Linked DNA regions of Shumkonia mesophila. The protein of the gene in region 1 interacts with the protein of each later gene in a pairwise test. Links are inferred from orthologs where the notes say so. Each region holds a gene or a part of one and is shown in the gene's direction. Other genes may lie near its edges. The genes, in order: rlmN and ftsZ.

Evidence for each region.
Region 2: the proteins of rlmN (region 1) and ftsZ interact in binary tests that used the Escherichia coli proteins (3 or more experiments, as listed by UniProt). The link is inferred for Shumkonia mesophila from one-to-one orthologs.

The regions. Positions count from the first base shown.
Region 1 is NZ_JAOTID010000001.1:369,206-385,727, forward strand. The notes cover bases 12,788-15,740. They hold rlmN (23S rRNA (adenine(2503)-C(2))-methyltransferase RlmN), read left to right. Parts: upstream 12,788-13,675; coding sequence 13,676-14,806; downstream 14,807-15,740. Other genes in these bases: ODR01_RS01610 (invasion associated locus B family protein), read left to right, coding at 12,788-12,937; ODR01_RS01615 (hypothetical protein), read left to right, coding at 13,121-13,594; ODR01_RS01625 (esterase-like activity of phytase family protein), read right to left, coding at 14,889-15,740. In the rest of the region: ODR01_RS01545 (FIST signal transduction protein), read right to left, coding at 1-593; ODR01_RS01550 (hypothetical protein), read left to right, coding at 979-1,203; ODR01_RS01555 (Lon protease family protein), read right to left, coding at 1,240-3,750; ODR01_RS01560 (metallopeptidase family protein), read right to left, coding at 3,747-4,145; ODR01_RS01565 (4a-hydroxytetrahydrobiopterin dehydratase), read left to right, coding at 4,239-4,532; ODR01_RS01570 (DMT family transporter), read right to left, coding at 4,507-5,439; ODR01_RS01575 (DMT family transporter), read left to right, coding at 5,591-6,466; ODR01_RS01580 (heparin lyase I family protein), read right to left, coding at 6,481-7,320; ODR01_RS01585 (MFS transporter), read left to right, coding at 7,685-8,905; ODR01_RS01590 (DinB family protein), read left to right, coding at 8,921-9,418; ODR01_RS01595 (class I SAM-dependent methyltransferase), read right to left, coding at 9,432-10,703; ODR01_RS01600 (NADPH:quinone oxidoreductase family protein), read right to left, coding at 10,706-11,677; ODR01_RS01605 (RNA methyltransferase), read left to right, coding at 11,761-12,339; more of ODR01_RS01610, read left to right, coding at 12,410-12,787; more of ODR01_RS01625, read right to left, coding at 15,741-16,196; ODR01_RS01630 (argininosuccinate synthase), read left to right, coding at 16,433-16,522.
Region 2 is NZ_JAOTID010000013.1:89,717-102,286, reverse strand. The notes cover bases 2,842-5,756. They hold ftsZ (cell division protein FtsZ), read left to right. Parts: upstream 2,842-3,448; coding sequence 3,449-5,065; downstream 5,066-5,756. Other genes in these bases: lpxC (UDP-3-O-acyl-N-acetylglucosamine deacetylase), read left to right, coding at 5,234-5,756; ftsA (cell division protein FtsA), read left to right, coding at 2,842-3,334. In the rest of the region: murB (UDP-N-acetylmuramate dehydrogenase), read left to right, coding at 1-286; ODR01_RS19180 (D-alanine--D-alanine ligase), read left to right, coding at 283-1,185; ODR01_RS19175 (cell division protein FtsQ/DivIB), read left to right, coding at 1,263-2,024; more of ftsA, read left to right, coding at 2,069-2,841; more of lpxC, read left to right, coding at 5,757-6,229; ODR01_RS19155 (outer membrane protein assembly factor BamD), read left to right, coding at 6,402-7,271; DNA repair protein RecN, read left to right, coding at 7,285-8,961; NAD-dependent DNA ligase LigA, read left to right, coding at 8,979-11,072; ODR01_RS19140 (hypothetical protein), read left to right, coding at 11,490-11,708; ODR01_RS19135 (sodium:solute symporter family protein), read left to right, coding at 11,719-12,570. UniProt on the Escherichia coli protein: Essential cell division protein that forms a contractile ring structure (Z ring) at the future cell division site. The regulation of the ring assembly controls the timing and the location of cell division.

The DNA.
Region 1 (16,522 bases):
CCCTGGCCGTCGAACACGTAGCTGGCGGTGAGTTGGACATCGGCGATGGTGCCGCCCCCGACAAGATGGATGGCCATGCCGTCGAGGCCCGCATAAATGCCCTCGACCAGGCGGCTGCCGGCATGCAGGACCGGCGGCGGCCCCGAGCGGACGCTGTCGTAGAACAGGATGACCGCCGCCCCCGGCCGGGCGGCCTCGCGGATGCGCCGGCCCAGCCGTTCGCCGGCCGCCGCTTCGCCGTCATCGAGCCCCGCCTCGGCCAGGATGGCCGGTGCCCCGAGCGAGGCCGGAAAAACGGCGACGGCACATTCGAAGCCGCTGTAGCCGACCGCGTGGCGGGTGATGGTGCCGACGGCGGCGCCGCCGACCAGCGGAATGTCGCCCAAGACGTCGCGCATGGCGGCGAACGCCCTGGGGCCGTCGTGGCGCCCGCCGCTGAAGGCCACCGCCCATGCCGGCGGGTCCCCTGGCGCCAGACCGACAAGGGCCTGGCAGGCCGCCTCGCGGCAGACGACCGCCGAGTCGGGTCCGATGCCCTGTCCCAGGCCAACGGGACTTCCGGCGGCAGGCGGGGCCGCGTCGATCGAATCCATCAGTCCATCCCCCTCCGCGATCGGACGATCGCCACAAGCGAAAAACAGCGAGACCTCCCTGCCGAAGAGCGGCCGCGTCCGTATCCCTCCATCGCGAGTGCCGGCGGATTGTCCCATCGGACCCCGCCCCGATCAATCGCCGAATGCGCCCCCCGCCCCGACCGGCGGGCGGAATCTCATTCCGTGGCACGGCCGTTGAAGCACAGCGGAAGCGTTCCGGACGGCGCGATCCGTGGAATCGGCGGTCTGCGGGGTGGAATTAGGGATTTCCCGGACGCCCGTCCGGGGTTTCCCCAGTTTGTCGCTGGCCCGGGCGTCCTTTAGTCTCCAGGCTTCCGATGGATTCTGCCGCTCCCGGAGCGGCGATGGCGGGACGTGACGTGCGATGGGTAACCTGTTTTGCGGAATGATCTTCACGACCCGGGTGCCGACCGGCGAGGTGGCCTCCTGGCTCCAGAGCCATTGCGAGGGCCAGTGGGACCTGCATCCGGCCAGCGTCGAGCATGACGGGATCACCCGCAAGTTCATGGTACTGTTCGAGCGCGAACGCGACCGTTTGAATTTCGAGGCTCGCTTCTCGGCGGCACCGAGCCTCTCCCCCTCCTTCTGACCGATCCGGACGGGTCCGGCGCCCCGGCGGCGGCCGTCAATCCTCGCGCGGGTCGCGCCGCCCGGAGCGCCGCCCGGGCAGGCGTTTTTCCTCGCTCTTGCGCTCCAGCCTGGCCAACCGTTCCAGCCCTCGCACCACGGCGCGGTTGACGCTGCCGATTGGAAAGCCCCCCTTGGCGTCGGCTTCCCCGGCGGGGACGCCGGTCAGGATCTCGATGCCCTGATCGACGGTCTCCACCGCATAGATGCGGAAGGACTTCGCGGCGACGGCCTCGACGACGTCCCGGCGCAGCATCAGGTGCCTGACGTTGGCGGCGGGGATGAGGACGCCCTGGCGGCCGGTCAGGCCGCGCGCCCGGCAGACGTCGAAGAACCCCTCGATCTTCTCGTTGACGCCGCCGATCGCCTGGACCCGCCCGTGCTGGTCGACCGAGCCGGTCACCGCCCAGCCCTGGCGGATGGGAATCTCGCTCAGCGCCGAGAGCAGCGCGTACAGCTCGGCCGAGGAGGCGCTGTCGCCGTCGACCCCGGAATAGGATTGCTCGAACACCAGGCTGGCCGACAGCGACAGCGGCATCTCGCGGGCGAAACGGGTGCCGAGATAGGAGGCCAGGATCAGCACCCCCTTGGAGTGGAGCGGCCCGCCCAGGGCCACCTCGCGTTCGATGTCGACCACCTGGCCCTTGCCCAGGCGCACCCGGCAGCTGATGCGCGACGGCCGGCCGAAAGCGAAATCGTGCATCTGCAGCACGGCCAGGCCGTTGATCTGCCCCACCCGCTCGCCGCCGGTCTCGACCAAAAGGGTGCCGCGCCGGATTTCTTCCTGGATGCGCTCGCGGACCCGGTCGGCGCGATGGATGCGGGCGTCGATGGCCTTTTGCACATGCGGGGCGCCGACCACCGCCGCCCCTTCCTCGCCGGCCCAGAAGTCCGCCTCGCGCACCAGATCGACGATGCTGCCCATGTGGGTGCTGAGCTTCTCGGCATCGCCGGCCAGCCGGGCGCCGTGCTCGACGACGCGGGCCATGGCGCCGCGGTCCAGCGACTTCAGGTTCTCGCGCCGGGCCAGGGTGGCGATCAGCTTGGCGTATTGCAGCGCGCTGCCGGTGCTGCGGTCCATGCGGTTGTCGAAATCGGCCACCACCTTGAACAGCTCGCCCGCTTCCGGATCGCTTTCGGTCAGCACGTAGTAGAGCTGGGGCTCGCCCAGCAGCACCACCTTGACGTCGAGCGGGATGGGCTCGGGTTCCAGCGTCACCGTGCCCAGAAGGCCGCCGGCCTCGCCGGGCGATTCGATGCGCAGCCGGCGCGAGCGCAGGGCCCGCTTGAGGGTTTCCCAGGCGAACGGCTGGGTCAGCAGCTTGCGGGCGTCGAGGATCAGATAGCCGCCGTTGGCCCGGTGCAGGGCGCCGGCCTTGATCAGGTTGAAGTCGGTGACCAGGGTCCCGAATTCCGACAGGTGCTCGACGCGGCCGATCAGGTTGGGCAGCGTCGGATGATCCTCGTAGACCACCGGTGCGCCCGCCAACCGGCCGTCGACGCAGGCCGGTCCGTGGTCCGAGCGCCCCTCGGCCTCGTCGACCGGCGACGGGCAGGTGTTGTCGACCAGCACGTTGACGTGATAGCGCCGGTAGGGATCGGCCTCGATCTTCGACGGCGGCCGTCCCTGTGCCGCCGCCTCCGGCGCCTGCTCGAAGGACAGGAAATCGCGGACGTTCTCGACCACGTCGCGGCGCACCGCCTCCAGATGGTCGAGCACCGCGGGCAGGCCCGTCCACGGCCGCTTGGCCTCCTCGATCAGGTGGTCGACGGCCTGGCGCGTCACCTGGCGGTTGAGCTTGCGGATCTCCTGGCGCTGCGCCTTCTCCCACTTGGGGATCTCGGCCAGGTGGGCCTCCAGTTCCTTTTGCAGATCGGCCATGGCCTGGGTGCGCCGCTCCTGCTCGTCCTTCGGCAGCTTGGCGAAATCCTGCGGCTCCAGCACCTCGCCGTCGGCGACCGGCGCCAGGACGAGGCCGGCCTGGGTGCGGACAAGGGCGATGCCCTGGCTCTGCGCCCTTTCGTGCAGGCCGCCGAACGCCTCTTCGTGGCGCTGCTTGAAGCGCTGATCGATGACGGCGCGCTGCGCCCGGTAGGCGTCGCTTTCGAAGGCGGCGGGAATGGCGGCGCGCAGTTCCTCGACCAGGCGGTCCATGTCGGCGGCCAGCGGTGCCGCCCGGCCGGGCGGCAGCCGGAGCGCGCGCGGCCGGTGCGGCTCGTCGAAGTTGTTGACATAGCCCCAGTCGTCGGGAACCGGCTCGCCGGCGGCGCGCAGTTCGAGGAAACGGCGGATCAAGCTGTACTTGCCGGTGCCTTCCGGGCCCATGGCGAACAGGTTGAAGCCGTGATGCTTCATGCCGATGGCGAAACGGACCGCCGCCACCGCTCGGTCCTGGCCGATGACGTCCTCGACGGGGTCGATCTCTGCGGTGGTGGCGAAGGGGAAGTCGGCGGGGTCGCAGGGCGTGTAGAGGGCACCCGGCGGCAGGGGCTTCAGGCGGCCCGTCATATCTGCTCCTCAATGCGCTCCATGTCTTCGTCGCTGAGGCCGAAGTGATGGCCGATCTCGTGGATCAGCACGTGGCGCACGATGCGCGTCAGGTCGTCGCCGGTCTCGCACCAATAGTCGAGGATGGGCGAGCGGTAGAGGAAGATCATGTCGGGTTCCTGCCGGGCGTCGGCGACGCTCTGGCGGTCCAGCGACACGCCGCGGTAGAGGCCGAGCAGGTCGAACGGGCTTTCCAGGTCCATCTCGTCCTGGGTTTCCTCGTCGGCGAACTCCTCGATGCGGATCACCACGTCGGTGACATAGCGGCGCAGTTCGAAGGGAATGCGGGCATACGCCTCGTGGGCGATGTCCTCGATGTCGGCCAGCGAAGGCGGAACGGTGAATCGGGGTCTCATGGCGCGAACCTTACCCCGGCTTGACCCGGCGGCCAAGCGCTCCTATGTCGCCGGCAGGCAGTTCCCATCCCGGAACCCGAGAAGGAGGCCCCGATGACCGAAAAACTGACCGGCCCGGCCCGCCGTTCCGCCCTCGCCGCCCTCGACGGATGGAGCGAGGCCGACGGCCGCGACGCCATCGCCAAGGACTTCCGCTTCGCCGATTTCAACGCCGCCTTCGCCTTCATGACGCGGGTCGCGCTCAAGGCCGAGCGCATGGACCACCATCCCGAATGGAGCAACGTCTATAACCGGGTCGGCGTCGTGCTTTCCACCCACGATGCCGGCGGCGTCACGGCGCGCGACATCGAGCTGGCCCGCTTCATCGATCGGGCGGCCGCGGGGTGACGCGCCGGGCCAGTCGGGCCTCCCGCCGGGCGGTGTAGAGGGTCGCCGAAAAGATGATGGCGGCGCCCATCCCCGTCCACAGGTCGAGAACCTCGCCGAACATGACGAAGCCGGCCGCCGCCACGAAGATCAGCCGCGAGAACTCGAACGGCAGCACGGCGGTGACGTCGGCCAGCGCGTAGGCCTTGGCCATGCCCCACTGGACGCCCGAAGCGAACAGGCCCGACGCGATGAGCCACGGCCAAGTGTCGGGCGGCGGCGCCGTCCACACGAAAAGGGCGGGGATCAGCGATAGCGGCGTCGACAGCAGGGCCACCAGCAGCACCACCGTAGTCGGCGGATCGGTGCGCGACAGCACCTTCACCGACAGCGGGATGACCGCCATGAAGAGCGCGGCCAGCAGGGCGACCCACGCCCCCGCCGCCAGCGCCTCGACGCCCGGCCTCAGGATCACCAGGGTGCCGGCGAAGCCGACCGCCACCGCCCCCCAGCGGCGCACCCCCACCCGCTCGCCCAGCAGCAGGCCGGCCCCCAGGGTCGAGAACAGGGGCGCGGTAAAGGTCAGCGCGGTGACCTCGGCGATCGGCATCAGGCTCAGCGCCGAGAACCACGCCATCATCGCCGCCACGCTGGCCACGGCGCGGAACAGGTGCATCCGCCAGTTCCGCGTCGCCAGCGCCGACCGCCCCGAGCGCAGCAGCAAGGGCGACATGACAAGAAGGAAGAAGACCGTGCGGAAGAAGGCGATCTCGAAGGGATGAATCCGCCCGGCCAGGGAATGGACCACCACCGACACACCGGCGAAACTGCAGGCGGAAAACGCCATCCACAGCGCCCCCTGCACGGGCGGCGGGATGTCGGCGGCAAAGACGGCGAAACGGCGGCGGCTCATGGCGGACCGGACCATACGGAGCTTGTCCGGCGATTGCCAGAAGGAAGCGCAAAATGCCGCAAGCGGCCCCCCCGGGGGCGGAGAGGAAATCGGTTATACCGATTGCCCGTGGCGGGACGGGACGGCATACTCCGCGCCCCGCCAACCCATGTCGATAGCCCCACCCATGACCAACGCGCTGCTCTACGCCACCACCGTGCTCTTCTGGGGTACCAGCTGGCTGGCCATCAAGTTCCAGCTGGGCGTGGTGGCGCCCGAGGTGTCGATCGTCTATCGCTTCGGCGCCTCGGCCGTGATCCTGCTGGCTCTCTGCCTCGTCACCCGCCGGCGGCTGCGCTTCTCGCTGCGCGAGCACGCCTTCATGGCGGCCCAGGGACTGTGCCTTTTCTCGACCAACTTCCTGCTCATCTATTCCGCCACCCAATACCTGACCAGCGGACTGGTGGCGGTGGCGTTTTCGACCATCACGGTGATGACCATCGTGCTCGGCGCCCTCTTCTTCGGTTTCCCCGTCCGCCCGCGGGTGGCGGCCGGCGCGGCCTGCGGGCTCCTCGGCATCGGCCTGGTCTTCTGGCCGGAAATCCGGGCTTTCGATCTCGCCGCGGGCGGCAGCCTGGGCCTCGCCCTGGCCCTGGCCGGCACGACCTTCGCGACGACCGGAATGCTGCTCAGCGCCCGCAACCAGCGGGCCGGCCTGCCGGTCATTCCCAACAACGCCTGGAGCATGGCCTACGGCTTCGCCTTCATCGCGCTTTACAGCATCGCGCGCGGCATCCCCTTCACCTTCGATCCGTCGCCGACCTACGTGCTGTCGCTGCTTCACCTTGCCATCGGCGCCACGGTGATCGGCTTCTGGAGCTATCTCACCCTGGTCGGCCGTATCGGACCCGACCGAGCGGCCTATGCCTCGGTCCTCTTTCCCATCGTGGCGCTCACCCTCTCCACCCTCTTCGAGGGCTTCGCCTGGACGCCGCTGGCGCTGGGCGGCGTCGTCCTGGTGCTGGCCGGCAATGGGCTTGTCCTCGCCAAAGGCGGAAAATAGGCCCCCACCCGGGTTCAGATGGCGTCGTCCGGCAATCGTCGTTTCCTGTACTCGTCGGCGTACACCGTCATCGGCTCGGCCATGAGGTCCCGGTAAAGTCCCATTTTGAAATAGAAGGCGTTGCTGTCCGTATACCCGCCCTCGGCCGGGTAGGCGTTGACGCCCCGGTAGTCGATGATCGCCTCATCGCCAAGCCAGGCCCTGATTCGCCCGTTCCGGCCTTGCGAGAAGCGGATCTGGAACCGGAAGTCCAGCCACCGCCCCCTGATGTCCTCCTGCGTTCGGTAGAGGACGGTCGGCTGCGGCCCGGTTTTGTGGGTGATCCGCAGCTCCCCCGCGACATACCGGATGGCGATGACGGGATTGTTGGGATTGCAGTCTTCGATCGGGCAGTCCTGCTTCCACTGGGCCAGAACGAGGCGAACCGGGACAACCGGGAAATCCGGCGGGACAAAAAGGCTGAACACGTATTCATAGCTCAGGTCTTCGAGCGTCCACAGTCCCCATGATTCCATCAGTTCGGCGCGCTCCAGGCCCGATCCCCGTTCGGTCGGAATCTGGTCTCCGCCATGAAGCGTGATTCGGACGGCCCCCATTCCGGCCCTGACAACCGATGACTGCATTTCCACGGCGTCGGGAAGGAATTTGCTGCGCGACCAGATCGTGTCGAGCCGGGACGTCTCGAAGCCATCCTGAACCTGCGGCGGGGAATGTCCGAACAACCGCGAAACGGCGTGCCGGACGGCCCCCGGGTTGACATCCGGATTCACATCGCATGACGTCAGGACAAAGGCACACAAAATCGCGGCGATCTTAAGGGCTCTCACAATGTCACAACTCCAGTAGGGCATCATTTCCGGGTCGTTCCCTCCCCGGCAATTCCGACGGCCTCTTTTTGGGACGCCGGAATTCTAACTCCATTCCCCGGAAGGGATTACCCGGATGCCGTGTGCGAGTCAAATTCCTGGACGGCCCGGCGGTCATCCCCCCAATCGCCCGACGCCTTCAGCGAAGGCATCGCGCACCCCCCATGCGGCCAGGGCATTTCGTGACGCGGTCGAGTCATCCTCGCCACCTCACACCCCCCCCCGCGTCAACCCTATCGAAGGCTTTCGGGGCGCAGCCCCATCGCTTTGTCGCCATGACAATATTGTCGTCGGCAAGCGAACTCGCCGTTCCCATATGAGGCGAACGTGTCGCTTTTCGGGAGCCGTCGTCATGCCCGCCGCCGTCCGCACACCTCTCGTCGCCATCGTCTGCGGCGGGCTCATCCTCAGCCTCGCCATGGGCATCCGCCAGACCTTCGGGCTGTTCCTGCCGCCCGTGACCGCCGACCTGTGCATGGCCCGCGAGACCTTTTCGCTGGCCATGGCGGTGCAGAACCTGCTGTGGGGCGCCGTGCAGCCCGTCGTCGGCATGATCGCCGACCGCTACGGGGCGGGGCGCGTGGTGACGGCCGGGGCCGCCGCCTACGTCGCCGGGCTTGTCGTGATGTCGGGCATGGAGGGGACGGCCGGCCTGCAGATGGGCGGCGGCGTGCTGATCGGCCTGGCCATGGCCGCCACCGGCTTCTCGGTGGTGCTGGGCGCGGTGGCCCGGCGGGTGCCCGAGGAAAAGCGCAGCATGGCCTTGGGGCTGGTTTCCGCCGGCGGCTCGTTCGGCCAGTTCGCCATGGCCCCGGTCGGCCAGGCCCTGATCGCCCAGCAGGGCTGGCAGGGGGCGTTCCTGTCGATGGCGGTGCTGGCCGCCCTGATGGTGCCCCTCGCCCTTGCCGTGGCCGGGCGGCCCTCGGCGGCGGGGCGCGGCCACGGTGCGGCGACGCTGCGCGTGGCGCTGTCGGAAGCCCTCAGCCATCGCGGCTATCTGTACCTGACGGCCGGCTTCTTCGTCTGCGGCTTCCAGGTGGTGTTCGTCGCCGTCCACCTGCCGGCCTACCTCAGGGACCTGGGCCTGCCGGGCACCACGGCGGCCACCGCGCTGGCCCTGATCGGCATCTTCAACATCGCCGGCACCTATGCCTGCGGCGCCCTGGGCGGCATGTATCCCAAGAAGTGGGTGCTGGCCGGCCTTTACGTGCTGCGGGCCATGGTCATCGCCGTCTTCCTGGCCGCCCCCAAGAGTGAGATGTCGGTCTACATCTTCGCCTCCGCCTTGGGCTTCCTGTGGCTGGGCACCGTGCCGCTGACCAGCGGGCTGGTCGGCCACATCTTCGGGGTGCGCTATCTTTCCACCCTGTTCGGCATCGTCTTCTTCGGCCATCAGGTGGGCAGCTTCCTGGGCGTCTGGCTGGGCGGCGTGGTGTACGACGCCACCGGGTCCTACGACGCCATCTGGATCGCCTCCATCGTGCTCGGGCTGGCCGCCGCCCTGCTGCACGCCCCCATCGCCGAGCGGCCGCTGGCGGTACCGGCCGGCAGCGTCGCCGTCACCGCCGAGTAGCCTGGGGGGGGACGATTGCACGCGTATTTTGCCACCCTCGCCCGCTACAACGGCTGGGCCAATAGCCGCCTGTTCAGGGCCTGCCTTGCATTGACCGAGACAGACTATCGGGCACAACGCGGCGCCTTCTTCGGTTCCATCCACGGCACCCTGAACCACATCCTGGTCGCCGACAGGACGTGGATGGCGCGGCTTGCCGGGGGCGATGCCGGCATTCCCCGCCTCGACACCATCCTGCACGATGACCGCGAGGCCCTGTGGCAGGCGCGTCGTGCCGAGGACGCCGCCATCATCGCGTATATCGAATCCCTCGCCCCAGCCCGCCTGAACGATGTCCTGAAATACCGCACCTTGAGGGGAGAACACCAGCAAACGCCTCTGCCCATGGTATTGGGGCATCTGTTCAATCATGCGACCCATCACCGCGGGCAGGTCCACGGCCTGCTTTCCCAGGTCCCGGTCGACCCGCCGCCCCTCGACCTCCTCTATTTCATCCGCGGCGAGCCGGCCTAGCCAGCAACGGCACTCAGCCGGCCGGGTGGCGCAGGAACAGCTTGCCGATGCCGTTCAGCGCGGCGAACGTCTGGGCGAACTGTTGAGCGAAGGCGTCTTCCGGAAGGCTGGGATTGGCGGCCATGACCTCGGCCCGGATGGCGGCGATGGAGCGATGCCCGTCGATGCGCGCGAGAATGGCGCCGGCCAGCGGCGGCAGCGGGAATCGCAAGCCGACGCCGTCGCGATTGGCGGTCAGCGCGCCGCCCGGGCGGATGGCTTTCGCGAGGGCGGAATCCGCCGCCTCGCGCCACACCGGCACCGCCGCCTCGTCGGCGGCGTCGGCGACGCAGGGCCCGGGATGGTCGGCCTTGATGGCGTAGAAGACGTGCTTGCGCAGGTTGCCGGCCAGGTTCTCGGCGAAGGCGCAGCGGTCCAGCCACGGCAGCCGGCCGAGGCGGGCCAGGATTTGCGGGTCGGTCAGATAGGAGGCCGGATCGTAAAGCGCGGGCTCGACGAAGGCGGCGACGCGAAGGCCGGCCCCCGCCGCCAGCGCCGCCACCTCGGGCACGGTGTAGGCGCGATCCCGGCTGTGCAGCAGCAGGTCGTAGAGGCCGGCGTCGTCGCCTTGCAGGTGGTCGGCGATGAAGGGGTTGCGCTTGAGCCAGTTGGTCGGCGGCAGTTGGGCAAGCAGGCGGCGGGCCACGGCCACCCGCGCCGCCGATTCCCCTTCGTCGTCGCCGGCAAGCGCGCGCAGCATGGCCTGGGCCGGATAGACCCCGGTGCGCCCCAGCGCGCCATAGACCATGAGCCCGAGGCCGCCCCGCGGGGCCAGCACGGCGGCAAGCGCCGCCAGCCCGGCCGCCGGGTCGTCCAGGTGATGCAGCACGCCGCAGCAGTCGATGTAATCGAAGGGGCCGAGGCCGGAGCCCGGCAGGTCGAGGAGGGACAGCCGCCGGAAGGCAACGTTGGAAAGACGGCGCGCCTTGACCCGGGCCTCGGCGATGGCGAGCGAGGCTTCCGACAGGTCGATATGCACGATCTCGGCCGGGCCGCCGGCATCGCCAAGCTGCTGGGCCAGCATGACGGTGGCATCCCCGGTGCCGCCGCCGGCCACCAGCACGCGAAACGGCCGGGAGGCATCGCGCCGGCCGGCGAAGACATAGTGGTCGAGCTCGGCGAGATGGCTGGGCGAGCCGGTGATCAGGCGCCTGGCCTCGTCCCTGGGATCGCGCGCCGGATAGGGATAGGCCTCGTACTGGCGGCGCAGTTTGCCCTCGCCCCCCTTGGCGCCTCGTGCCGCCATGCTCAGCGTCCCGTCGTCAGCACGATCTTGCCGGTCGACTTGCGGCCCAGCAGGGCGTCCAAGGCCTTCCTCGCCTCGGCGAGCTCGAAGGTCATGGAGACGCGCGGCTTCAAGGCCCCCTCGGCGTACCAGCCGAGCAGCGTTTTCATCGAATCGGTCAGCAGGTCGGGCCGGTGCAGCCGGTAGGAGCCCCACCCAAAACCAAGGACGCCGATGTGCTTGACCAGCAGGATGTTGGCCGGCACCTGCGGAATGGTGCCGCTGGCGAATCCGATGACGATGATCCGCCCGCCCCAGGCGACGCAGCGCAGCGAGGCGGCGAAGGCGGCCCCGCCCACCGGATCGTAGATGACCTCGGCGCCGCGCCCGCCGGTCAACTCCAGCACCCGGGTGCGCACGTCCTCGGCCGAATGGTCGATCAGGTGATCGGCGCCGTGCTCGGCGGCGATGGCCAGTTTGGAGGGCGTGCCGGCGGTGGCGATGACGGTGGCGCCCAGCTTCTTGCCGATCTCCACCGCCGTCAGGCCGACGCCGCCGGCGGCGCCGTGCACCAGCAGCGTCTCGCCAGGCTTCAGGCCGGCGCGATCGGTAAGCGCCAGGTGCGAGGTGCCGTAGACGACGGCGAAGCCAGCCGCCGTCGTCATGTCCATGCCCTTGGGGATGGGCCAGGCGAAGCTGGAATCGGCCACCGCCTCCTCGGCGTAGCCGCCGTAGTCGAGCTTGGCGAACACCCGGTCGCCGGGCTTGAAGCCCTTGACCCCGGGCGCCGTCTCGACGACCCGTCCGGCCACCTCCATGCCCGGCGAGAAGGGCAGCGGCGGCTTGTTCTGGTAGCGGCCCTCGATCATCACCGTGTCGGCGAAGTTGACGCCGGCGGCGGCCACCGCGATGCGCAGGCCGCCCTCGATCATCGGCGGCGCCGCCGCCTCCTCGACCTTGAGCTCGCGGGGACCGCCCCAGTTCCTGCACACCATCGCCCGCACGCGCGACCTCCTTGATTGTTCCGCCGTTTTGGCCAAGGTTAACAACCCTACACCAGGCAAGCGGGAGAAGGCGAGTGGTCAGAGGCTATTTCGGGGTCGGTGTCGAGCGCATCAGCAAAGCGCTCAACATGGGCAGCATCTTCCGCACGGCCCATGCCTTCGGCGCCAGCTTCGTGTTCACGGTGGCCGCCGTCTACCCCGAGCAGGAGGGGCGCCTGGCCGACACCTCGAACGCGCCGGCCTCGCTGCCCTTTTACAACTTTCCCGACCTCGGTTCGCTCATGCTGCCCAAGGGTTGCGCGCTGGTCGGCGTCGAGCTGACGGACGACGCCGTCGAGCTGCCCACCTTCCGCCATCCGCGCCAGGCCGCCTACATCCTGGGGCCGGAGCGCGGCTCGCTGTCGCCGGCCACCATCGAGCGCTGCGAGTTCGTCATCAAGATTCCCACCCACTTCTGCGTCAACGTCGGCATCGCGGCGGCCATCGTCATGTACGACCGCCTGCTCAACCTGGGCAAGTTCGCCGAGCGGCCGGGCATCCCGGGCGGCAAGCCAACGCCGCGCGAGGCCCCGGTGTTCGGTCCGCCCCGCTTCCGGCGCAAGGTCGACCTGTTCCTGGCGCCGCCGCCGACCCGGGTGACCGACATCGATTGAACCCGGCAAAAGCCGGCATCGCCGCGTCACCCTCTTGGCAACGACGCCGGGCGCGGTTATCAATGGCGCCATGGAAACCGCTCGTCTTTTCCCCATCGTCGCCGCCCTCCTCATCGGAGCCGGCGCCGCCGCCGCCCAGACGCCTTCTCCCGCCTCCGGCTTCATCGACAATTTCGACGACTGGAGCGCCTTCAGCGAGAAGGAGAACGGCAAGCCGCTGTGCTACATGGCCAGCCTTCCCAAGAAGTCCGAGGGCGTGGCCGGACAGCGCGGCGCCGCCTACATGATGGTGACCCACCGGCCGGCCGAGAAGACGACGGGCGAGGTCAGCGTGCGGGCCGGCTATATCTACAAGGAAGGCAGCGAGGTGGAGGTCCGCGTCGGCGGCGGCCAGCCCATCATGCTGTTCACCGACCAGGGTTTCGCGTGGACGCGCGAGGCCAAGACCGACCAGGCCCTGATCGCCGCCATGAAGGCGGGTGCCAGTCTGGTCGTCAAGGGCACGTCGAGCCGCGGCACGCAAACCACCGACAGCTATTCGCTCAAGGGCTTCACGGCGGCGCTCGAGGCCATCAACAAGGCCTGCGGGGTCAAGTAGCCTGTCGCCGGCGAAGCCGGCATCCTGCGACGCACCATGAAAATCATTCTCGTATCCGGATGACCCGCCGCCAGGGCCGGGCTGGAATCCTGCGCCCGTCGCGATGCCGCGGGTTGGCATGCCGATTGCGAGACGTAGAGCAAGGAGCGCCCATGCGGCGCGCTCCATCCGGGAAAATCGTCCATGCGTCCACGCCTCGCCCTCTTCGCCGTCGCCCTTGCCGTGTGCGGGCTTGCCGCCGGCGTCCGGGCCGAGGTGGTGCCGGCGCCGCACCCGGCCGCCACCGGCTCGCAGGTTCGGCTGGCCGCCTTCATGGCCCCGGTGCGCAATGCCGATGGCCGCATCCGGGCGATGGCCGTCACGCCGGTATTGCGCCTGGCTGCCGGCGGGTCGGCCGCCGCCGTCTGCGACCTGTCGCCGCGCGTGCTGGACGCCTTCATCGCCGCCCTCTATCGCGCCCCCCTTCCCGGCCACGGCGCGGCCGGTCTCAACGTCGATGCCGCGCGCGGCCGGCTGACCGAGGCGGTCAACGTGGCGCTCGGGCGTGTCGCGGTGATCGGCATCGACCTGGTGGCCGGCCTGCCGAAAACCGGCGCCGCCGACCCCCGCATCGCTGGCGCCTCCGTGTGCAAGGTGACCAAGAAGAAGGCGGACTGATCTTTTCGCCGTTGCGAAAAATCGCCCCGCCCCCCGTCAGACCCTTTGGCCCGGCCGGCCGAATCGCTATATCCTCCCATCATGACCGATGAACGCATCAACCTGATCGGCCTCGACCGCGCCGAGCTTGGCAGTCTGCTTGCCGAAATGGGCGAGCAGCCCTTCCGCGCCCGGCAGCTGTGGCACTGGGTGTATCACCGCGGCGCCACCGATTTCGACGCCATGACCACGCTGGCCAAGGACTTCCGCCCCCGCCTGGCCGAACGCTTCTGCGTCGAGCGGCCGGGCGTCACCACCGAACTGCGCTCGGCCGACGGCTCGCGCAAATGGCTGCTGCGCTTCGCCAGGGGTCACGAGGCGGAAACCGTGTTCATCCCCGAGGAGGACCGCGGCGCGCTGTGCATCTCGTCGCAGGTCGGCTGCACGCTGACCTGCAAGTTCTGCCACACCGGCACCCAGCTTCTGGTGCGCAACCTGACGGCCGGCGAGATCGTCGGCCAGCTGATGGTGGCCCGCGATTCCTATGGCGAGTGGCCGGCCCCCAAGGGCGGCCGGCTGCTGTCCAATATCGTCATGATGGGCATGGGCGAGCCCCTGATGAACTACGACGAGGTCGCCAAGGCGCTCAAGATCATCATGGATGGCGAGGGCATCGCCATCTCCAAGCGGCGCATCACCCTTTCCACCTCGGGCGTGGTGCCCCTGATCCGCCGCTGCGGCGAGGATCTGGGGGTCAAGCTGGCGATCAGCCTGCACGCGGTGACCGACGAGCTGCGCGACGAGATCATGCCGATCAACAGGAAATACCCGCTGGCCGAGCTGATGGCGGCGTGCCGCGATTACCCGGGCGCCGACAACGCCAGGCGCATCACGTTCGAGTACGTCATGCTGAAGGGGGTGAACGACAGCCCGGCCGACGCCCACGCCCTGGTGCGCCTGGTCAAGGGCATCCCGGCCAAGTTCAACCTCATCCCCTTCAACCCGTGGCCGGGGGCGCCCTATCAGTGCTCGACGATGGACGCCATGACGCGCTTCGCCGAGATCGTCAACGCCGCCGGCTATTCGGCGCCCATCCGCACGCCGCGCGGCCGCGACATCATGGCCGCCTGCGGCCAGCTGCGGTCGGAGACCCAGCGCGAACGGCTGAGCCGCTACAAGACCCGCCTCGCCACCGGCGCCGAGGACGACCACGAGGCCCCGGCCCCGGCCTGATCCGCCGGTCTCCGCAGTCCCCCAAAAAGAAGGGGCGTCCACTCGGGACGCCCCAGGTGCAAGTTGCGGGCACAGGAAACGTTCAGCGGCCGGCCGTCTTGAGGCCGTCGCCGCGCAGGATGACCACGCGGGTCTTCTCGCCGGTGATCCCGAAATCGTCGTCGTTGATCATGAACAGCGCGCCGTCGGGCAGCAGGGCCAAGCCTTCCAGCTTGGCCGGCACTTCGGGGTGATCCGCCGAATCGAAGCGCAGGATCTTGGCGACCGGTGCGATGCCGGCGGCGGCCGCCGCCGTCTGCTCGAGGGAAGGCGCCGTCGCCGCGTCGTCCCACTTGCCGGCCAGGATGTTGGTGGCGCCGGCGAGCGTCACCTCGTGGAGCTTGGTGGTCTTCTCGGTGCGCTCCAGCACCAGCAGGCGGTCGGCGCCCAGGGCCATCACCTCGCTGATCCTGGGATCGCTCTGCTTCTTCGAGGGATCGAGGCGGAAGCTCTGCGGGTCGTCCAGTTCGTAGACGTACTCGCCGACCACTCGGCGGGCCCGGCGGTCGTACTTGAAGAGCCGGGTGTTCCGGGCCTGGGCATAGGCCTTGGCGTCGGGATTGGCGAGCGGGTTCTGGACCATGAAATAGAGGAAGGCCTCGTCGGGAGACACCGCCATCGATTCGATGCCGCGGTTGGTCTGGCGTTTGGTCAGGATGGCCGGCAGGCCGCCGGTGATCTTGTAGTTGGCCCCGGCGAAATCCTTCTCGCTGCCGGCGGGCACGATGCGTTCCTGGATGCGGCCGTCGGCGGCGACGTGAACGATGGAGGGGCCGTTTTCCTCGCCGATCCACCAGCTGCCGTCGGCGAGCCGGACCAGTCCCTCGGCGTCGATGGCGTTGGCGCTGTAGGGAAGCGCCTTGCCGAAGCCGTCCAGCGGCGCCTCGGTCTTGGCCACCGTCAGCGGGTTGAGCAGGCCGTCGATGGGGTTGCCGTCCTTGTCTTTCAGCGCGATGACGTCGAACACCTGGAAGGTGCCGTCGGTCTTGAGCCTCAACCCATAGATCGAGGGCGTATAGGCGGGAACCGGATAGAGGCGGCCCTTTACCCCGTTGCACACCTGATCGGCGGAAAGCCCGGTAATCGCCGGCACGTCGCCGCAGGTGAAGTTGGGGCCGCGGTCGGACAGCGTGTAGACGATATCGGCGGCATCGCCGGCCCGCCGGAAGGCGGCGCTGCCGATGCCGACGCTGAGATCCAGCGTCTTGCCGCCGGGATAAGCCACCCGGCCCAGCTTCAGGATCGGGTCGTTGGCGTGATCGTACAGCACGACCGTATCGGCGGCGAAGGCGGCCCCCGCCCCCAGGGCGACGGCGGCGGCGGTAAAAATCCCCAAGGCGCGGCGGGTCATGGTAGTCCCCCTCATCTTCTCCGGAAAAAAATTGCCATCCCGGAACGACCCGTCGGGGCGCCCCGGAGGCTTCGCCCACTTTAGCCGGGGACGTGTTGCGGTTATGCGACGGCGGCATGACAATGGCGTGACGGGGGCGATGGGGTGGGCAGGCCATTGCGGCGCTTGCCCGGCGTCTTCAAAAGCCTATACTGCGCGCCTCGTTTTGAAATCCCGGACATAAGGGCGCGTCAATCATGAAAGGCCAAGTGAAGAAGGTCGTCCTCGCCTATTCGGGCGGGCTGGACACATCGGTCATCCTGCGCTGGCTGCAGGACGAGTATGGC
Region 2 (12,570 bases), on another replicon or contig:
GCTGCGCATCGCCACCGGCGGCAGCACGTTCAAGAATCCGCCCGGCGCCAAGGCGTGGCAGCTGATCGAACAGGCCGGCTGCCGCGGCCTGCGCCGGGGCGGCGCCATGGTGTCGGAAAAGCACTGCAACTTCCTGATCAATACCGGCGAGGCGACCGCCGCCGACCTCGAGGACCTGGGCGAAGAGGTCCGCCGTCGCGTCCGCGAGACCGCCGGCGTCGATCTGGAATGGGAAATCCGCCGCATCGGCACCGCCGATCCCGGCAAACGGAGGGATTCGGCATGACCAAGCACGTCGCCGTTCTGATGGGGGGATGGTCGGCCGAGCGCGAGGTGTCGCTGGTCAGCGGCGCGGCCTGCGCCACCGCCCTTCGCGAAGCCGGCTATCGGGTGACCGCCATCGACGTGCAGCGCGACGTGGGGGCGCTGCTGACCCGCCTGTTCCCGCGGCCCGACGTCGTCTTCAACGCGTTGCACGGCCGCTTCGGCGAGGACGGATGCATCCAGGGGCTGCTCAATATCCTCGACATTCCCTACACCCATTCCGGCCTGCTCGCTTCGGCGCTCGCCATGGACAAGCCGGCGGCCAAGCGGTTGTTCTGGGCGGCCGACATTCCGGTCGCCGAGGATGCCGTCGTCACCCTGGAGGAGCTCAAGGAAGGCGACCCGCTGGAGCGCCCCTATGTCGTCAAGCCGCCGAACGAGGGCTCGAGCGTCGGCGTCTTCATCATCCGCGAGCAGGGCGACATCAACACGGTGATCGAGCGCTGGCCGTTCGGCGCGGAAGCGATGGTCGAGCGCTTCATCCCCGGCCGCGAACTGACGGTCGCGGTCATGGGCGACAGGGCGCTGGCGGTGACCGAGATCACCACCGAACACGGCTTCTACGACTACGACGCCAAGTATGCCGCCGGCGGCTCGCGGCACCTGCTGCCGGCGCCGCTCGATGCCGAGGTCTACGACGAGGCGTTGCGGCTGTCCGCCCGCGCCTGCGCGGTGCTCGGCTGCCGGGGCGTGGCCCGGGCCGACTTCCGCTACGACGGCGACACCCTTTTCCTGCTGGAAGTGAACACGCAACCCGGGATGACGCCGACGTCCCTGGTGCCCGAACAGGCGGCGCATACCGGCATCTCGTTTGCCGAACTGTGCACCTGGATGGTTGAGAGTGCGGAGTGCGATCGATGAGACCGTGGACATCCTCGACGTCGAAGAAAAGGGGCCAGCCCCGCCCACGGGTGAAGCCTCTTTGGAAAAGCGGCCATGTGGTCGCGCTGGCCGCCGTCGCGGCGATCGCCGGCGCGACGGCCGGCGGCTGGTGGATGTGGCAGTCGGGCTGGGCTGCGAACGTCGCCGCCAAGGCCCGCTGGGCGGTCATCGCGACGACCGCCGAGATGGGCTTCCGGGTCGAAAACGTGTTGGTCCTCGGCCGCCAGGAAACGCCGCGCGACGAGTTGCTGAAGGCGGTGCGCCTGGCCCGCGGCGCCCCCATCCTGGCCTTCGATCCCGATGCCGCCAAGCAACGGGTCGAGGCCCTGCCGTGGGTCAAATCGGCGTCCGTGCAGCGCCGGCTGCCCGACACCGTGTTTCTGCGCGTCGTCGAGCGGCGGCCGCTGGCGGTGTGGCAGCACCAGGGCCGGTTCGCGCTCATCGACCGCGACGGCCAGGTGATCCCCGACGGCAAGCTGGAGCGCTTCGCCCACCTGCTGCTGGTGGTCGGCGAGGACGCCCCGGTGCACACCGCCCGCCTGCTGGAGACGCTGTGGAACCAGCCCGACCTGATGGCGCGGGTGAAGGCGGCGGTGCGGGTCGGCGGCCGGCGCTGGAACGTTCGCCTCGACAACGGCATCGACGTGCGCCTGCCCGAGGAGAACACGGGATCGGCCTGGAACCGGCTGGCCGATTACGAACGAACCCATCACGTGCTGGCCAAGGACGTCGGCGTGCTCGATCTCAGGCTTCCCGACCGCCTGATCGTGCAGAAGGCGCGCCAGTCCGAGGGGCTCGAGCCCGGCACCGAAACGTGAGACGCCCGCAAGCCCATGGCGACGGATCGAAGAGCGGTAGACGGATGAAGACGAACGGCACGACCCCGAAAGTGCGCAACGGCCTGGTTGCCGCGCTCGATATCGGCAGCACCAAGGTGGTCTGCTTCATCGCCAGGACCGGGGGCGACACCGGGCTGCAGATCGTCGGCATGGGCCACCAGCTGTCGCGCGGCATCCGCTCGGGCACCATCGTCGACATGGAGGCCGCCGCCGATTCCATCCGCGCCACCGTCGAGGCGGCCGAGCAGATGGCCGGCGAGAACATCCGCGAGGTCATTGTCAACCTGTCGGGCGGCGAGCCCGTTTCGCGGCTGATCGCCTACGAGATTTCCATCGCCGGCCACCAGATCGGCGACGCCGATCTGCGCCAGGTGCTCGACCCCCACGTGCTCAACCACGGCCGCCCGGCCGATCACGAGATGATCCACACCCTGCCGGTCGGCTACAGCATCGACGGCCAGCGCGGGGTGGCCGACCCGCGCGGCATGTTCGGGGAAAGGCTGGGCGCCAATGTCCACGTGATCAGCGCCAGCGGCGGCGCGTTGCGCAACCTGGCCACCTGCATCGCCCACTGTCATCTCGAAATCGACGCCAGGGTGGTCTCGCCGCTGGCCTCGTCGCTGGCCTGCCTGGTCGACGACGAGAAGCAGCTGGGCGTCACCCTCATCGACATGGGCGGCGGCACCACCACCATCGCCGTCTATTTCGACGGCGAGCTGATCCATACCGACGGCATCCCGGTCGGCGGCATGCACGTCACCAACGACATCGCCCGCGGCCTCTCCACCCCGGTCGCCCATGCCGAGCGCATGAAGACGCTCTACGGCAGCGCCATGCCGACGCCGTCCGACGACCGCGAGGTGCTGAAGGTGCCGGTCATCGGCGAGGAGTCGGACTCCGAGGCCAATCCGGTGCCGCGCTCGATGCTGGTCAGCATCATCCGGCCGCGCATCGAGGAGACCTTCGAGATGGTGCGGGCCCGCCTGGAGGAAGCCGGCTTCGACAAGGTGGCCGGGCGGCGCGTCGTGCTGACCGGCGGCGCCAGCCAGTTGTCGGGCGTGCGCGAGGTGGCCGGAATGATCCTCGACAAGCAGGTCCGGCTCGGCCGGCCGCAGTTCATCCGCGGCATGGCCGAGGCGACCGGCGGTCCGGCCTTTTCGACCTGCGCGGGACTGCTGAAGTACGCGATTCGAACCCCGGCGGCGGCGGTCAGTTCGCCCTACCGCCCAACAGAGGTGCCCAACGGGCGGTTCGGCCGCTTCGGGCAATGGCTCCGTGAGAATTTCTAGAGGGAGAACGTTCGACCTGACCGGCCCGCCGAGGGGGCGGACCCCCGGCATCGCCGCCCGCGGACGGCAACACACAGGGAATATCTTGGCTTCGTCAGTTTTTCGGAGGGAATTATGAGCATCAACCTGAGCCTGCCGACCACCAGCGAAGTGCCCGAGCTGCGGCCGCGTATCACGGTCTTCGGCGTCGGCGGCGCTGGCTGCAACGCCGTCAACAACATGATCCAGGCCGAGTTGGAGGGGGTCAATTTCGTGGTCGCCAATACCGACGCCCAGGCGTTGGCGCAGGCGCGCACCGACACCCGCATCCAGCTTGGCGCAACCGTCACCCAGGGCCTGGGTGCCGGCAACCGGCCCGAAGTGGGCCGCGCCGCCGCCGAGGAGACGATGGACGAGATCGTCCATCACCTGGAAGGCAGCAACATGGTGTTCATCACCGCCGGCATGGGCGGGGGCACCGGCACCGGCGCCGCGCCGGTGGTCGCCCGGGCGGCCCGCGAGATGGGCATCCTGACCATCGGCGTCGTCACCAAGCCGTTCCATTTCGAGGGCATGCACCGCATGCGCATCGCCGAGGCCGGCATCAACGATATGGAACAGTACGTCGATACCCTGATCATCATCCCCAACCAGAACCTGTTCAGGGTGGCCAACGAAAAGACGACGTTCGCCGACGCCTTCAAGATGGCCGACGACGTGCTCTATTCCGGCGTGCGCGGGGTCACCGACCTGATGGTGATGCCCGGCCTGATCAACCTCGACTTCGCCGACATCCGTTCGGTGATGAGCGAGATGGGCAAGGCCATGATGGGCACCGGCGAGGCCGAGGGCGAGCGTCGCGCGCTGGAGGCGGCCGAGGCGGCCATCGCCAACCCGCTGCTCGACGACACCTCGATGAAGGGGGCCAAGGGCGTCCTCATCAACATCACCGGCGGCACCGACATGACCCTTTTCGAGGTCGACGAGGCGGCCAACCGCATCCGTGCCGAAGTGGACGGCGACGCCTTCATCATCTTCGGCTCGACCTTCGATGCCAGCCTCGACGGCAAGATGCGCATCTCGGTGGTGGCCACCGGCATGAGCACCCAGTCGCAGACCCAGCCGGCGCCGGTGACGCTGGATGTCCTTGCCAAGGCGCGGGCCGAGCGGGCGATCGAGCGCAAGAAGGCCGTTCCGGCCGAGGCGTACGCCTCGCCGCTGGGTTCCGTCGTGTCGATGCCGGCGACCCAGCAAGTTGTCGCCGAAACCGAGGAAACGGCCGCCGTCAAGCCTGAGGAGGTCGCCGCCGAACAGGCGGTCGCCGAGGTCGAGCCGGGGGCGCTGGATCACTTCGTGGCGGCACCCTCCGATCAGGTGCCGGCCCCGGCGGCGGCGCCGTCGGTCAACGCGCGGGAGACCTTCATTCCGGCGCGGCCGGTCGGTCGCAACGACCAGCCGATGCCGCCACGCCGGGCCGATCCGTTCGCCGGCGCGGCGATGGCCAACGGAGCCCGGGCGGTCGAACGGCCCCACGTCGAGGCCGCCAAACCGCGCGGCCCCAGCCTGTTCGAGAAGGTGACCGGAACCGGCCGGGCGGCCAAGCCGAGGGCCGAGCCGGCGCCGGTTCCGATGCCGGCGACGAAGGAGCAATCCGAGATCGGCGGCCTCGACCCGTCGGACCGTTTGCAGGACTCCCAGTCCGGCGACGACCTGCTGGATATTCCGGCCTTCCTGAGGAGGCAAGCAAACTGAGGAAAAACAATCGGTTGCACGGAAACAATTAGAAACAATGATTGATTTGAGTGCCACGGGGTTGGTGGGTATATCAACCCTCGTGGCACTTTTTCTTTAACTGCTTTCGGTCCAAGGGTTTTTCGGCGTGCAGCCGATGCCGGGAACCACCGGGGAAAGACACCGAAGATGGGATTTTCCGAGATCAGACGCCGCCGGGTCGAGACCTTGACCGACGAGCGCATCGATACCCAGAAGACGCTGAAGAGCCCCATCGGCTGTTCGGGCGTGGCGCTCCATAGCGGGGCCAAGGTATCGATGGTTCTGAAGCCGGCCGAGGCCGGTCACGGCGTCGTCTTCAGGCGGACCGACATCGCGGGCAAGGGCGCCGTCATCCCCGCCCGCTGGGATCATGTCGTGGATACGCGGCTGTGCACCGTCGTCGGCAACGGCGAGGGGGTGGTGGTTTCGACCATCGAGCATCTGATGGCGGCGCTGGCCGGCTGCGGGATCGACAACGTCGAGATCGAGATCAACGGTCCCGAAGTGCCGGTCATGGACGGCAGCGCCGAGCCCTTCGTTTTCCTGATCGAGTGTGCCGGCGTGCGCGACCTGGGCGTGGCCCGCCGCGGCGTGCGCGTGCTCAAGCCGGTGGTCGTCGACGGCGGCAAGAGCGGCATCGCGGCGCTCTATCCGGCCGACAGCTTCGCGGTCGGTTTCGAGATCGATTTCGACAGCGCCCTGGTCGGGCGCCAGGCCCTTTTGCTGGGACTGGTCAACGGCACCTTCAAGAAGGAACTGTCGCGGGCCCGCACCTTCGGCTTCCTGCACGAGGTCGAGCAGTTGTGGGCCAACGGCTTTGCCCGCGGCGGCTCGCTGGAAAACGCGGTGGTGGTCAGCGGCGACAAGGTGCTGAACGAGGACGGCCTGCGCTATGAGGACGAGTTCGTCCGTCACAAGGCGCTGGACGCGGTCGGCGACCTTTACACCGCCGGCGCGCCGATCATCGGGCGGTTCGACGGCCGGTGCTCGGGGCATGCGCTGACCAACCGCCTGCTGCGGCAGCTTTTCGCCCAGCCCGACGCCTGGTGCTACGACACCGTCAGGGTGGCGGGGGCGGAAGCGCCGGCGATGCGGGCTTCGATTGCCGACGATATGCCGGTAGGGCTGGCCGCGACGGCCTGAGGGCGGTTTCCTCTTCGATCGACGTGTGACGCGCCGGCGGGCCTAGGGCCTTGCGCGGCGCGGCGTTGTGCGTATCATCCTAACGACATTTGAAGCGGCCGTGGTATAGTCCGCGGCAACGGGCCGATCGCGCCGGGCGATCGCCGAACCCGCCGGAGAATGACCCGATCCCATGACCCGTGGAAGGACACCGCTCAGCCTCGCGGCTTTCGCCTTTGCCCTTCTGCTCGCCGCCTGCGCGAGCAAGGAGGAGCTCTATGTCGAGCGGCCGATCGAGGAGCTCTACAACGAGGCCATGGACGCGCTGCAGACCGGGAAGTACGACACCGCCGCCCGGCAGTTCGACGAGGTCGAGCGCCAGCATCCCTATTCGTCGTGGGCGACCAAGGCCCAATTGATGGCCGCCTACGGCCACTATCAGAAAAGCGCCTACGACGAGGCGATCGTGGCGTTGGACCGCTTCATCCAGCTTCACCCGTCCAACCGCGACACGCCCTATGCCTACTACCTGAAGGCGCTCTGCTATTACGAGCAGATTTCCGACGTCCGGCGCGATCAGAAGATGACCCAGGAAGCCAAGAAGACCCTGGACGAACTGATCACCCGCTTTCCCGACAGCACCTATGCCAAGGACGCCCGGCTCAAGATCGACCTGACCCATGACCATCTGGCCGGCAAGACCATGGAAATCGGCCGCTACTACCTGCGCCAGGGCCACTATCTGGCGGCGATCAACCGCTTCCGCTACGTGGTCGACAATCACCAGACGACGACCCATGTCCCCGAGGCGCTGCTGCGGCTGACCGAGGCCTACCTGGCGCTCGGCCTGAGCGAGGAGGCGAGGCGCACGGCGGCGGTGCTCGGCCACAATTTCCCGGGCAGCGAATGGTATGTCGACGCCTACGAACTGCTCGAGCAGAAGCGCATCCGGCCCCAGGAGACCGCTTGGTACAAGTTCTGGGAAGGCGATGCGGAGCCGCCGAAGGTCGAGAAGATCGAGACCGACCCCGCGAAAAAAGAGTCCTGGTTCAAGTTCTGGTGATCCGGTCCGCTGGATGCTGCGCAGCCTGTCCATCCGCGACGTCGTCCTCATCGAAAGGCTGGATCTGACCTTCCAGCCGGGGCTGTGCGTGCTGACCGGCGAGACCGGGGCCGGCAAATCCATCCTGTTGGATGCCCTTGGGCTGGCCCTGGGCGAAAGGGCCGAAGCCGGCTTGGTGCGCCATGGCGCGGCGCAGGCCACGGTGGCGGCGGCCTTCGACGTCGATGGCGGCCATCCGGCGGAGGCGCTGCTGGCCGAGCAGGGGATCGAGGACGGCGGCGGACAGCTGATCCTGCGCCGCATCGTCGGCGCCGACGGCCGCTCGCGGGCCTTCGTCAACGACCAGCCGGTCAGCGTCTCGCTGCTGCGCCAGATCGGCGACGCCTGCGTCGAAATCCATGGCCAGTTCGACAATCAGCGGCTGATGCATACCGCCACCCATCGCGCGCTGCTGGACGCCTATGGCGGGCTCGCCGCCGAGGGGGCCACCGCCGCCGGGGCCCATCGCGCTTGGCGGGCGGCCGTCGAGGCGTTCGAGCGGGCCGAAGCCGACTTGGCCCAGGCCCGGCGCGAGGAGGAGTTCCTGCGCCATGCCGTCGACGAGATGGAGGCCCTGGCGCCCCAGCCCGGCGAGGAGGCGGCACTGGCCGAGCGGCGCGCCGTCATGATGCACGCCGAGAAGCTGATCGAGGCGATGAACCAGGCGACCGCGGACCTTTCCGCCGGGGCCGGGGTGGAAGCGGCGTTGCGCGGCGCGGCGCGGGCCCTGGAACGGGTCGCCGACAAGGCGGAAGGGCGCCTCGACGCGGCGCTCGCCGCCCTCGACCGGGCGGCGGTCGAGGCCGCCGAGGCCGTCGTGCTGTTGCATCGGGCCAGCGCCGACATGGACCTCGATCCGCGCAACCTGGAGAAGGTGGAGGAACGGCTGTTCGCCCTGCGCACCCTTTCGCGCAAGCACGGCGTCGATGTCGACCGGCTGCCGGCGGTCCTCGACGGGCTCAAGGCGAAGCTGGGCGATATCGAGGACGGCGGCGGCCGGGTGCGCCGCCTGGAGGCGGAAGCGACGGCGGCCCGCGCGGCCTATGTCGCGGCCGCCGGCGCGTTGCGCGAGAAGCGCTTGGCCGCGGCGGCGCGCCTGGACAAGGCGATGGCCGGCGAGCTGGGCCCGCTCAAGTTTGGCAGCGCGCGCTTCGGCACCCGCATCGACGCGCTGGAGGAGGGGGCCTGGGGCGAGCACGGCTCGGATGCCGTCGCCTTCGAGGTGGCGACCAATCCGGGAACGCCGCCGGGGCCGCTCAACAAGATCAGTTCGGGCGGCGAGATGTCGCGCTTCATGCTGGCCCTGAAGGCGGTCCTGGCCCAGGCCGACCCGGTGCCCACCATCGTCTTCGACGAGGTCGACGCCAACGTCGGCGGCGCCGTGGCCGATGCCGTCGGCGAACGGCTGGCCCGCCTGGCCGTCCGCTTCCAGGTGCTGGTCGTCACCCACTCGCCGCAGGTGGCGGCGCGGGGCGCCCATCACTGGCGGGTTTCCAAGAAGATCGACGGCGCCGCCACGGTCACCCGGGTCGAGGCGCTCTCGGCCGGCGAGCGCAAGGAAGAAATCGCCCGCATGCTGGCAGGCGCCCGGGTCACCGACGAGGCCCGCGCCGCCGCCGACAGCCTGCTCGCCGGGGGCGGGGCGGCATGAACGAGCGCGATCTGCGAATGCTTGCCGTCGAGGATCTGACGCAACGGGAAGCCGAGGCCGAACTGGCGGCGCTGGCCGCCGAGATCGCCGCCCATGATCGGGCCTATCACCAGAACGACGCGCCGACGGTATCGGACGCCGAATACGACGCCCTGCGCCGGCGCAACGAGGCCATCGAGGCGCGCTTTCCCAAGTTGGTGCGGTCCGACAGTCCGTCCCGGCGGGTCGGCGCTCCCGTCGCCGCCGGCTTCGAGAAGGTGGTCCACGCCAAGCCGATGCTGTCGCTGGGCAACGCGTTTTCCGCCGAGGACGTGCGGGAATTCCTGGCCCGCATCCGCCGCTTCCTCAACCTGCCGGAGGCGGAGCCGCTGGAAATCGTCGCCGAGCCCAAGATCGACGGGCTTTCGGTGTCGCTGCGTTACGAGCAAGGCCGGCTGGTCCAGGGGGCGACGCGCGGCGACGGCGCGGCCGGCGAGAACGTCACCGCCAACCTGCGCACGCTGGACGACATCCCCACCGAGATCCGGGCGGGCGAGGTGCCGGCCGTCTTCGAGGTGCGCGGCGAGGTCTACATGTCGCGGGCCGACTTCGCCGCGCTCAACGTCCGCCAGCAGGAAAGGGGCGGCAAGATCTTCGCCAACCCGCGCAACGCCGCCGCCGGCAGCCTGCGCCAGTTGGACGCCGGGATCACCGCCCAGCGGCCGCTTCGCATGTTCGCCTATGCCTGGGGCGAGGTCAGCCGGCTGCCGGTGAAAAGCCAGGGGGAATTCCTGGAACTGCTGCGCAGCTGGGGCTTTCGCACCAACCCCCTGGTTGTCGTCTGCACGGGCGCGGATGCGCTGCTTGCCCATTACGCCGCCATGGAAAGCCAGCGCGCCACGCTCGATTACGACATCGACGGCATGGTCTACAAGGTCAACCGGCTGGACTGGCAGGAGCGCCTGGGCTTCGTCAGCCGGGCGCCGCGCTGGGCCATCGCCCACAAGTTCTCGGCCGAGCGGGCCGAAACCGTGCTCAACAGGATCGATATCCAGGTGGGCCGGACCGGCGTGCTGACCCCGGTGGCGCATCTCGAGCCGGTGACCGTGGGCGGCGTCGTGGTGTCGCGCGCGACGTTGCACAACGAGGACGAGATCGCCCGCAAGGACGTTCGCGAGGGCGATAGGGTGATCGTCCAGCGGGCCGGCGACGTCATTCCGCAGGTGGTTGAGGTGGTGCTGGAGAAGCGGCCGGCCGGCAGCCGCCCCTTCGTCTTTCCCGAGGTCTGCCCTGAATGCGGCAGCCAAGCGGTGCGCGAGGAGGGGGAGGTCGCCCGGCGCTGCACCGGCGGCCTGATTTGCCCGGCCCAGGCGGTCGAACGGCTTCGGCACTTCGTGTCGCGCGACGCCTTCGACATCGAGGGATTGGGCGGCAAGCACATCGAGGCGTTCTGGAAGGACGGCCTCATCAAGACGCCGGCCGACATCTTCAGGCTTCCCGGCCGGACCGAGGAAATCGCCGAGCGCGAGGGGTGGGGAGAGCAGTCGGTCCGCAACCTCGTGCGCGCGCTCGGCGAGCGGCGGACGATTGCGCTGGAGCGCCTGATCTATGCCCTCGGCATCCCGCAGGTGGGGCGGGCGACGGCGCGCCTGCTGGCCCGCCACTACGGGACGTTTGAGAGATGGCGGGCGGCGATGACGGCGGCCCGCGACACCGATTCAGAAGTTTACCGAGACCTCATCAACATCGACGGCATCGGCCCAGGGATGGTCGGTGACATCTTGGCTTTCTTCGCCGAGCAGCACAATGGCGAGGTCCTCGACGATCTCGTCGGTACAAAAGAAACAGAAAAGAAAGAATGGCAACTGACGGTCGAGCCGTTCCAGGCGCCGGCGGTTCAGGCCTCGCCCATCGCCGGCAAGACCGTGGTCTTCACCGGCACGCTGGAAACCATGACCCGCGGCGAAGCCAAGGCCCGGGCCGAGGCGCTCGGCGCCAAGGTGGCGGGCTCGGTGTCGAAGAATACCGACTACGTGGTCGTCGGCGCCGACGCCGGCTCGAAGGCCCGCAAGGCCGAGGAACTGGGCGTCGCCACGCTCAGCGAAGCCGATTGGCGGGCCCTTATCGGTTGAGGCCGGCCGCGTCGGGCAGCCATCGCTAGAATTTTTTCCCGGAATACCACTCGTTGCGGCCGGCGCGGCCCTCGGTTACACTGACGCGCGACGGGGAGCGGCACCTAAGGTACCAGGTCAGCCAGATTTTGAGCGATGCCAACGGTTCGGCATCGCCGGCGACGGAGGCCAGCCCATGAAGCCGGGGATCGTCGATTCCATAGACGACATGCGGTGTTGGCAGACAACGCTTCTCGTGGCCTCGATCCCGATATGGGCACCGAGGACACCAACCTCACGACGACTTCGACGACGGGATCCTCTCGGCAGGCGCCGGCTGCCGGGCCGGGTCTCGTCGCGTTTCCACCGCCGAGGCGTCCGTGACCGGCGGCCCATGGGGGTGCCGCCGCTGCAATGAAACCGGCAGGGAGCCACAACATGCCTGACACTGAAACGAAGAGAAAGACACCCGAGAGAGCCTATGCCGTCTTCGCCGTATTCATCCTGCTCGTCATGATGTTTCCGCTCTACGGGCTGGGCAATTCGGCGCAGCCGATCGTGATCGGACTGCCGTTCTCGCTGTTCTGGGTGGTCTTCTGGATCGGCGTCGAGTTCGTCGGCCTGATCGCCTTTTTCCGTTACGAATACGGGCGCTGAGGAGGCCGACATGCCGGAATGGATCATTGCGCTGGCGATGATGGGGGGATACCTCGTCTTCGCGTTCGTGTTGGGGATGCTGGCGGGCAAGGGGCGCTCGTTCTTCTCGATCTCCGAATACGCGGTCGCCGACCGCGGCCTGGGCATCGTCGTCATGTGGTTCCTGATGGGCGGCACGATCTTCTCGGCCTTCGCCTTCCTGGGCGGGCCGGCCTGGGCCTACTCGCGGGGCGCGGCCTCTTTCTACATCCTGGCCTATACGGCGCTGGGCCTGCTGCCCTGGTACCTGATCGGCCCCAGGATGGCCAAGCTGGGTGCCGCGCGCGGCTATTTCAGCATGGGCGACATGCTGCGCGACCGCTATCAGTCGAGGTCGCTGGTGGTGATCGTCGGCATCGTCTCTGTGCTGGCCTTCATCCAGTATCTGACCCTGCAGATCAAGGGCATGGCCTACATCTTCAACATCATGACGGACGGCCACATCCCGTTCTGGGTCGGTGCCCTTCTCTCCTATGGCATCGTCGTCATTTACGTCGCCACCAGCGGTGTGCGCGGCGCCGCCTGGAGCGACGTTCTGCAAGGCGCCATGATGTTCGTCGTCGCCTGGGGTGTCGGGCTCTATCTCGTCTACGTCCTGCATGACGGCCCGGGCGCCATGTTCGCCCAGATCGCCGCGGAGCGCCCCGGCTTTCTGGAGATCGGGCACGAAGGTTCGAAGATGTCGCAGATGGCCTATTCGACGGCCATCCTGGTGTCGGTCGTCGGCTTCATCATGTGGCCGCATCTCTTCATGAAGTCGTACACGGCCAATGAAAAGACGATCAAGCTCACGGTGCTGGCCTACCCGCTGTTCGCGATCTTC